DNA from 2 places in the Rothia sp. SD9660Na genome. Region 2 is predicted to be linked to the other one. Evidence: riboswitches for the same ligand, from Rfam matches in the RefSeq annotation. Region 2 holds a riboswitch; the other holds the start of a gene.

Region 1 (3,399 bases), 680 kb from region 2:
AGGGAGGATTTGCCGGAGCCGGAGAGGCCGGTGAAGACGACCATGGCGTCGCGGGGGATGTCGAGGTCGACGTTTTTGAGGTTGTTTTCGCGGGCGCCCTGCACACGGATATGGGTGAGGTCGTTGCCGGTGGGTTGTGTGGCTGAGCCTGCCATGAGTCACCTATCTAAGAGAATGTTTCGAAGATATATTCTATAAGGTTTGCGTGAGCGATGAAAGCGCCTAGCCCCTCCCGGTTTGTACCACATCCTGCTCATTCTGAGGGCTTAAAACGGGCAGGGCGTGGTACAAAGGCGGGGTGAGTGCCTAGAATGGGGCCATGAGTGACCTAACCAATACCCTGATTTTTGAGTCCAACGCCCTGACCGTGCGATCCATTGCGGTATCGGAGATGGAAAACAACGTCTACCTGCTGACCCACCGGGCAAGCGGTGGGCAGGTGCTGATTGATGCCGCGGACGACTTTCCCGCCATCAACACCTTCGCCCAGCAGACTGCCGCCGCCGACTCCCCTGCTGCCCACGACCGGCACGACCAGGCGGGGGCTGGCGTCCGCGCCCTGGTAACCACCCATTCCCACTGGGACCACATCCGAGCCCTGCCCGAGGCTGTTGAAGCCTGGGACCCGGCAACCTACTGCGGCGCCCCCGACGCTGAAGCTATCGCTAAGCAGGAAGGCATAGAGGTTGAAGAACACCTGGTGGGCGGCGAGCGCCTGACCTTAGCCGGCATTGAGCTTGAGGTGATTGCTCTGCGCGGGCATACCCCGGGTTCAATTGCCCTGGCCCTGCGGGTTCCTGGTGATGAAGGTGCGGACGCCGGTGAGCGGGTTCTGCTGTTCACCGGGGATTCGCTCTTCCCTGGCGGGGTGGGCAAGACCAACTCTCCCCAGGACTTTGAGCAGCTCTTTGCCGATGTGTCTGAGCGCATCTTCGGCTGCTTTGACGATAACACCCTGGTGCTACCGGGTCACGGGGATTCCACTACCTTGGGCAAGGAACGCCCCCACTTGCCGGAGTGGAAGGAGCGGGGCTGGTAAGAGCCCCCTCTGGCAAGCCCGGTGGTGCCGTAATACAGAAGCTATACCTTGTCGCCCACCGGTCTACTTGTTAACATGAACCTTACAACTGGTTTGGGGTGCCCCTACTGCCGATTCTTTACTGGCGGACAGGGGCTGAGAACACACCCACTGAACCTGCTCTAGTTAGAACTAGCGAAGGGAAACCCATGCAGGAGCATGCCCATATTTCTGCGCGCCTCGATGCGCCCTCTGACTCAAGCACCGCCGTCCTTGCAGCAATCACAGCGATGCGAGATACCACGCCTTTGGTGCAGTGCCTGACCAACACTGTGGTCAGTAACATTACCGCCAACGCCCTGCTGGCGGCGGGTGCTGCCCCGGCTATGTGCGATACGCCGGCTGAGTCCTACGATTTTGCTCAGATTGCTACCGGCGTGCTGGTCAACGGTGGCACCCCCAGCGCCGAACAATACGAGGGAATGCGACAGGCCATTGCCGGAGCCAAGGACGCGGGAACCCCCTGGGTGCTGGACCCCGTTGCAGCTGGCGCGCTCACAGCCCGCACCGACTTCTACAGGGAGGTAATGCAGCTCTCCCCCGCCGTGATTCGAGGCAACGCCTCAGAGATTGGGGTATTAGCCGGTAGCGGTCGGGGCGGACGCGGGGTAGATGCAACCGATAAGGCCGAGGATGTACTCGCCGCAGCCCGCGTGCTCAGTCAGCAGACCGGTGCCACGGTTGCTATCAGCGGGGTGGTTGATTACATTGTCGCCGGCGACCGGGTAACGGCAGTAGAAGGCGGGCACCCCACCATGGCGCAGGTGATTGGAACCGGTTGCTTCTTAGGAGCCCTGGTCGCTGCCTATGCCGGGGCAGCGCTGGCAGCAGGTCTAGACCGCCACGATGCTGTGGTTGCCGCTCACGCCCATACGGCTGCTGCCGGTTCAGTTGCCGGTAGTCTTTATGCCACTAAGCCCGGCTCCTTCGCGGTCGCCTGGCTCGATGCCCTGGCCGAGCTGAGTGCTGAGCAGATTCTTGGGCGGGTCAGCCTGCGGGAGCTGAAAGCAGGTGGGCAGGCATGACTGTATCCCCTACCGAGCGTGCATCCGTTGACTGGTCGCTCTACCTGGTCACAGACCCGTCCTTTCAGCCTGCCGAGCACCTGACCAACCACGTTCTGCGGGCCATCGAGGGCGGGGTCAGCGTGGTGCAGCTTCGCGATAAGCAGGCCAGTGACGAGCAGCTTGAAGTTCAGGCCCGGGCTCTGGCCCGCGCCGTGGGCGGACGGGTGCCAATTTTCGTCAACGACCGGGTGCAGCTTGCTCTCTCGTTGGACCTGCACCTGCATATTGGGCAGTCCGATATGCCCTATGTTCAGGCCCGCCAGCTCCTGCCGGATCATTTGATGATTGGCCTGTCGATTGAGAACCGCGACCAGCTAGAGAGCTGTATCGCAGAGTGCACAGCGACCGGGGTTCGGCTCCCCGATGTGGTGGGCCTGGGCCCGCTGGTTGAAACACCCACCAAGCCCGATGCGGCACCAGCTCTGGGGATTGCGGGTATCACCGCGCTAGCCCAACGGGCGGCAGAGGCGGGCATCGCGAGCGTAGCCATCGGCGGCATCCAGCTTGATAACGCGGCCGAACTTACTGCCACCGGGGTCAACGGAATCTGCGTGGTCTCTGCCCTCATGGGGGCATCTGAGCCGGAGCTAACCGCTGCTCGGTTACGCGGGCTTTTTACAGCAAAGGGCTACCAAAGTTCCCGCTCCGTCCCCAATATTCTGTCTATCGCAGGCACCGACCCCAGCGGTGGGGCAGGTGCTTCAGCTGACCTCAAATCCATTGCGGCAGCAGGCGGCTACGGCATGAGTGCTATCACCGCCCTGGTCGCCCAAAATACCCTGGGGGTCCGGGCCATTGAGATTCCGCCCACCGACTTTTTACGGGCCCAGCTTGATGCGGTGAGTGACGATGTGCGTATCGACGCCGTAAAAATTGGCATGCTGGGGTCGGTAGACCTCATCGATACGGTGACCACCTGGCTCGACGATAACCCCCAGCAGGTTGTGGTCCTTGACCCGGTGATGATTGCTACCAGCGGCGACCGGCTTTTAGAACCTGCCGCAGAAGAGGCCCTGCGCAGCTTTTCCCGCCGTGCTACTGTGCTTACCCCCAATACCCCGGAACTTGCGATTCTAGCCCAGGAGCAGCCACCGGCCACCTGGGATGAGGCCTGCCAGATGGCCCAGCGGGTTGCTACCCGGTACGGGGCAGCCGTGATCGTCAAGAGTGGCCACCTGACCGGCTCCGAGGCAGGGAACGCGGTGGTCACAGCTGACGGGGTACAGGCGGTCTTTAGTAGGCAGCGCCTTGCGA
Region 2 (3,399 bases):
TGCTCCCGATGCTGTGGCGGCAGCAAGGACGGCGTCGCGCACCTCAAGCACGCCCGCCGGGTCGAGGTTGGCGGTGGGTTCATCCAGGAGCAGGGCACCGGGGTGCATAGCCAAGATACCGGCTAAGCCCAGCCTCTGCTTCTGCCCGCCAGAGAGAGCCGAGGTGGAACGGTCAAGGGGCAAGGAACCCAGACCGACAGCGTCCAGGGCCCAGGTCACCCGGCCCCAGATATCCTCGCGGGGCACCCCCAGGTTCTCAGGCCCGAAGGCCACATCATCGCCCACCCGGGCTAGCACCACCGAGCTTTCGGGGTCCTGCTGCATGAGCCCGCAAACCCCGCGGGCCTCGGTGGGAGCCTGCCCGTTGACGGTCAGCTCGCCCAGCTGGGTTTGGTCGTCCTCATCAACAAGCAGGCCCGCCATGGCGTGCAGCAGAGTCGATTTGCCCGCGCCAGATGGGCCCACCAGGAGCACCTTCTGCCCCGGGGCAATCTCAAAGTTCAGCCCCGAAAAGGCAGGGTTGGCCCGCCCGGGGTGATGCCAACCGAAATCACGGGCCACAAAGCGGGCCCCCTGCTCTACCTGCACGCGCCTGTCCCTGCTCTAGGCGTGGGAACGGGGTGAGGTACTAGCCCGGCGGCTACGGTTACGACCGGCAGCCAGGGAGTCCAGCACACCGGTGGTAGCCAGGGCGCGGGTGAGAAGCCACGACACCAGGCCAGCCAGCAGGGTGCCGGAAATAATGCCGCACACCGCGTAAGTAACGGCCTTGGAGCCCTCAAAGACGCCCGCGTAGTAGATAAAGAGCTCAGAAATACTCATAAAGGCACCGGCAGAAGCACCGGCCAACAGGGCGGTGCCCAGGTTCCAGACGCGGTAGGCAAAGAGCAGGAAGACCAGCTCGGTGCCCAGGCCCTGGATAATGCCGGAAAGGATGATGGCTACAGAGTAGCTACTGCCCAGCAGCATAGAAATCACCGCAGCCAGCAGCTCGGTATAGAGAGCAGCGCCGGGCTTGCGGATGATATAGCCGCCCAGGACGCCCGCAATCAGCCAGGTGCCGCCAACCAGCGAGGCGTACTCGGGGGCCAGGGCCAGGGCGGTTTGGGCCATGTTATAGCCGCCGTTATTCCAGGCCCAGAAGAGCACAGCACAGGCAACAGCCAGCACAGAGGCTACTACGATATCGTTAACGCGCCATGTCAGCGCAGCTTTCTTAGACATAAAGCCTTCCTTTGGTGTGGTACAGCAAAGGGGGCATGCACCGGCAGACAACATCTGCCATTCTGTTCGACTCCCTAGCGCCGGTACTAACCGGATCAGGTTCGAGGGTCTGCATGTGCACTCTCAGCGCCCGTATGAGCGCTCCCCTGTCGTTTCCGCCGTGGGCGGACGTTCCTTCTGAACGCCTTTGTAGTATAGGCAGGTCAGATAAGCAAAGAAAAGATACAAAGTTTTATGACAGACGTAGCTGCCAACTGCCCACATTTACACAGTACTGATAGTGTTAGTGTCAGTAGCTCTCTATAGAGCATCCACCAGCTACCGAAAGGGAACCTCATGAACCCCCTCATCAAAATCGCCGGAACCGCCGCTTCACTCGGCGGTGTGGCCCTCTCCAACAAGCTTCTGAGCGCCACCTGGACCAAGATCACCGGCAACGAGCCCCCCGCCAACAACCCCGATGACGACGAGCGCTGGCGCGACATCATCCTCTGGTCTTTGATTACCGGCTTGGTCGGCACCATCATCAAGGTCAGCATCACCCGCGCCCAGCACAAGATTGAGGCAAAGGCTGACTCCGGCTCCCAGGCTGAGGTCTAACCTAGTTGACAGACCTTCACCCAAGGCTGGTTCCCTTCTTCACTGAAGGGAACCGGCCTTTACTTTTACCCTGACTTGACCGTTTCACGGGCCCACAGCGGGGGTCGGCCGTCCTCTCTGCCGGTCTGACCACCGCCGGTATCTGTATTGCCCTCCTCGCCCCGCTCTCGGGCCAGCGGGCAGATGTCACCGGCCGCCGTGGCCTCTGGCTAAGCGTCAACAGCCTGCTCCTGGTGCTCCTGATGGCCCTGTGCTTCTTCGTAGCCCCTTCCCCCGATTACCTGCTCTGGGGTGTAGCCCTACTGGCCCTGGGTAACCTGGTCAACGAATTTGCGGTGGTTAACTACAACGCTATTCTGCCTACTATCTCCACCCGCGATACCATCGGCAAGATGAGCGGGACCGGCTGGGCAGCCGGCTACTTCGGCGGTATCGTAGCCCTGCTTCTCGTACTGGTGGGCTTCATTTCCCCCGGCCTGCTGGGCATTACGGAGGACAGTGCCCTCAATATCCGCGCCGTTGCCCTCTTCTCAGCAGCCTGGGCTCTTGCTTTCTCTCTGCCCCTGATTCTCAAGGTGCGCTCTCTGCCGCAGGCGGTGCGTCCGGACGCCCCCCGCACCGGCCTTCTTGCCTCCTACAAAAAGCTTTTCGCCACCGTCGTCAGGCTCTACCGATAGGCTCCCACGACCCTCTACTTCCTGGTCTCGTCCGCTGTTTTCCGCGACGGCCTCAACGGTATCTTCACCTTCGGCGGCATGCTCGCGGCAGGCTCCTTCGGCTTTAGTGCCAACCAGGTGATCATCTTCGCTATTTTCGGCAATATCGTGGCGGGGGCCGGGGCCATGCTGGGCGGGTTCTTCGATGACCGCTTTGGCCCTAAGCGGGTCATTATCTTCTCCCTGGTAGCCCTCATTGCAGCAGCAGTTCCCCTGCTGCTCTGGCCCTCCACCACCATGTTTTGGGTCTGCGGCCTCATCCTGTGTGCCTTCGTTGGACCAGCCCAGTCAGCGGCCCGCTCCTATCTAGGACGCCTGGTCGAGGAAGGCCAGGAAGGTGAGATCTACGGGCTCTATTCCACCACCGGCCGCGCAGCCAGCTTCCTGGCTCCCGCCCTCTTCGGCCTCTTCGTCACCCTCATGGGCAGCCAGATTTGGGGCATCGTCGGCATCATTATCGTGCTCCTAGCCGGCCTGCTTCTGATGATTCCGATTAAGGACCCGCAGGTCAGCACAGCCAGGTAGGTTACTGCTGCTCTAGGTTCGGTTATCGGGGCGTGGTGTCTCCGCAGGGCTATCTGGCTGACGAATTACCTTCAGCATTTGCCCATCAACCATGGCCCGCAGAACCGTATCGAAATCAAGGCGGGCAATCTCTCCGTAGAGCTCAACCATGGCCTCGTAAATATCGTCTGCACGCCGGGGGGTCTCTAAGAAAGACCAGATATCCCAACCGATGATAGAGATACGTGAGAGCCGCCCTGAGGTCGTCAGTAAGAAGCTATCTCCGATAGCCAATCCCTCGGTACCGGCAGCCCGCTGGTAGAGCTTTTCACCACTGGTACCACCGGTAGCAGGT

What was found. A riboswitch is a leader RNA that binds a small molecule or an ion and turns the genes downstream of it on or off. The one in region 2 is predicted to bind thiamine pyrophosphate.
Region 1: it holds a riboswitch for thiamine pyrophosphate, as region 2 does, so the genes downstream of both, thiM (hydroxyethylthiazole kinase) here and QM007_RS09450 (ECF transporter S component) in region 2, are expected to answer to the same signal.

What each region holds. Positions count from the first base shown of each region.
Region 1 is NZ_CP125946.1:1,333,275-1,336,673, forward strand. It holds gene uvrA (excinuclease ABC subunit UvrA) at 1-155, opposite strand, end outside; gene QM007_RS06480 (MBL fold metallo-hydrolase) at 320-1,039, shown strand; TPP riboswitch at 1,124-1,239, shown strand; gene thiM (hydroxyethylthiazole kinase) at 1,228-2,103, shown strand; gene QM007_RS06490 (bifunctional hydroxymethylpyrimidine kinase/phosphomethylpyrimidine kinase) at 2,100-3,399, shown strand, end outside.
Region 2 is NZ_CP125946.1:2,014,403-2,017,801, forward strand. It holds gene QM007_RS09445 (ABC transporter ATP-binding protein) at 1-588, opposite strand, end outside; gene QM007_RS09450 (ECF transporter S component) at 604-1,224, opposite strand; TPP riboswitch at 1,279-1,382, opposite strand; gene QM007_RS09455 (DUF4235 domain-containing protein) at 1,561-1,824, shown strand; partial or broken gene QM007_RS09460 (MFS transporter) at 1,971-3,065, shown strand; gene QM007_RS09465 (hypothetical protein) at 3,078-3,399, opposite strand, start outside.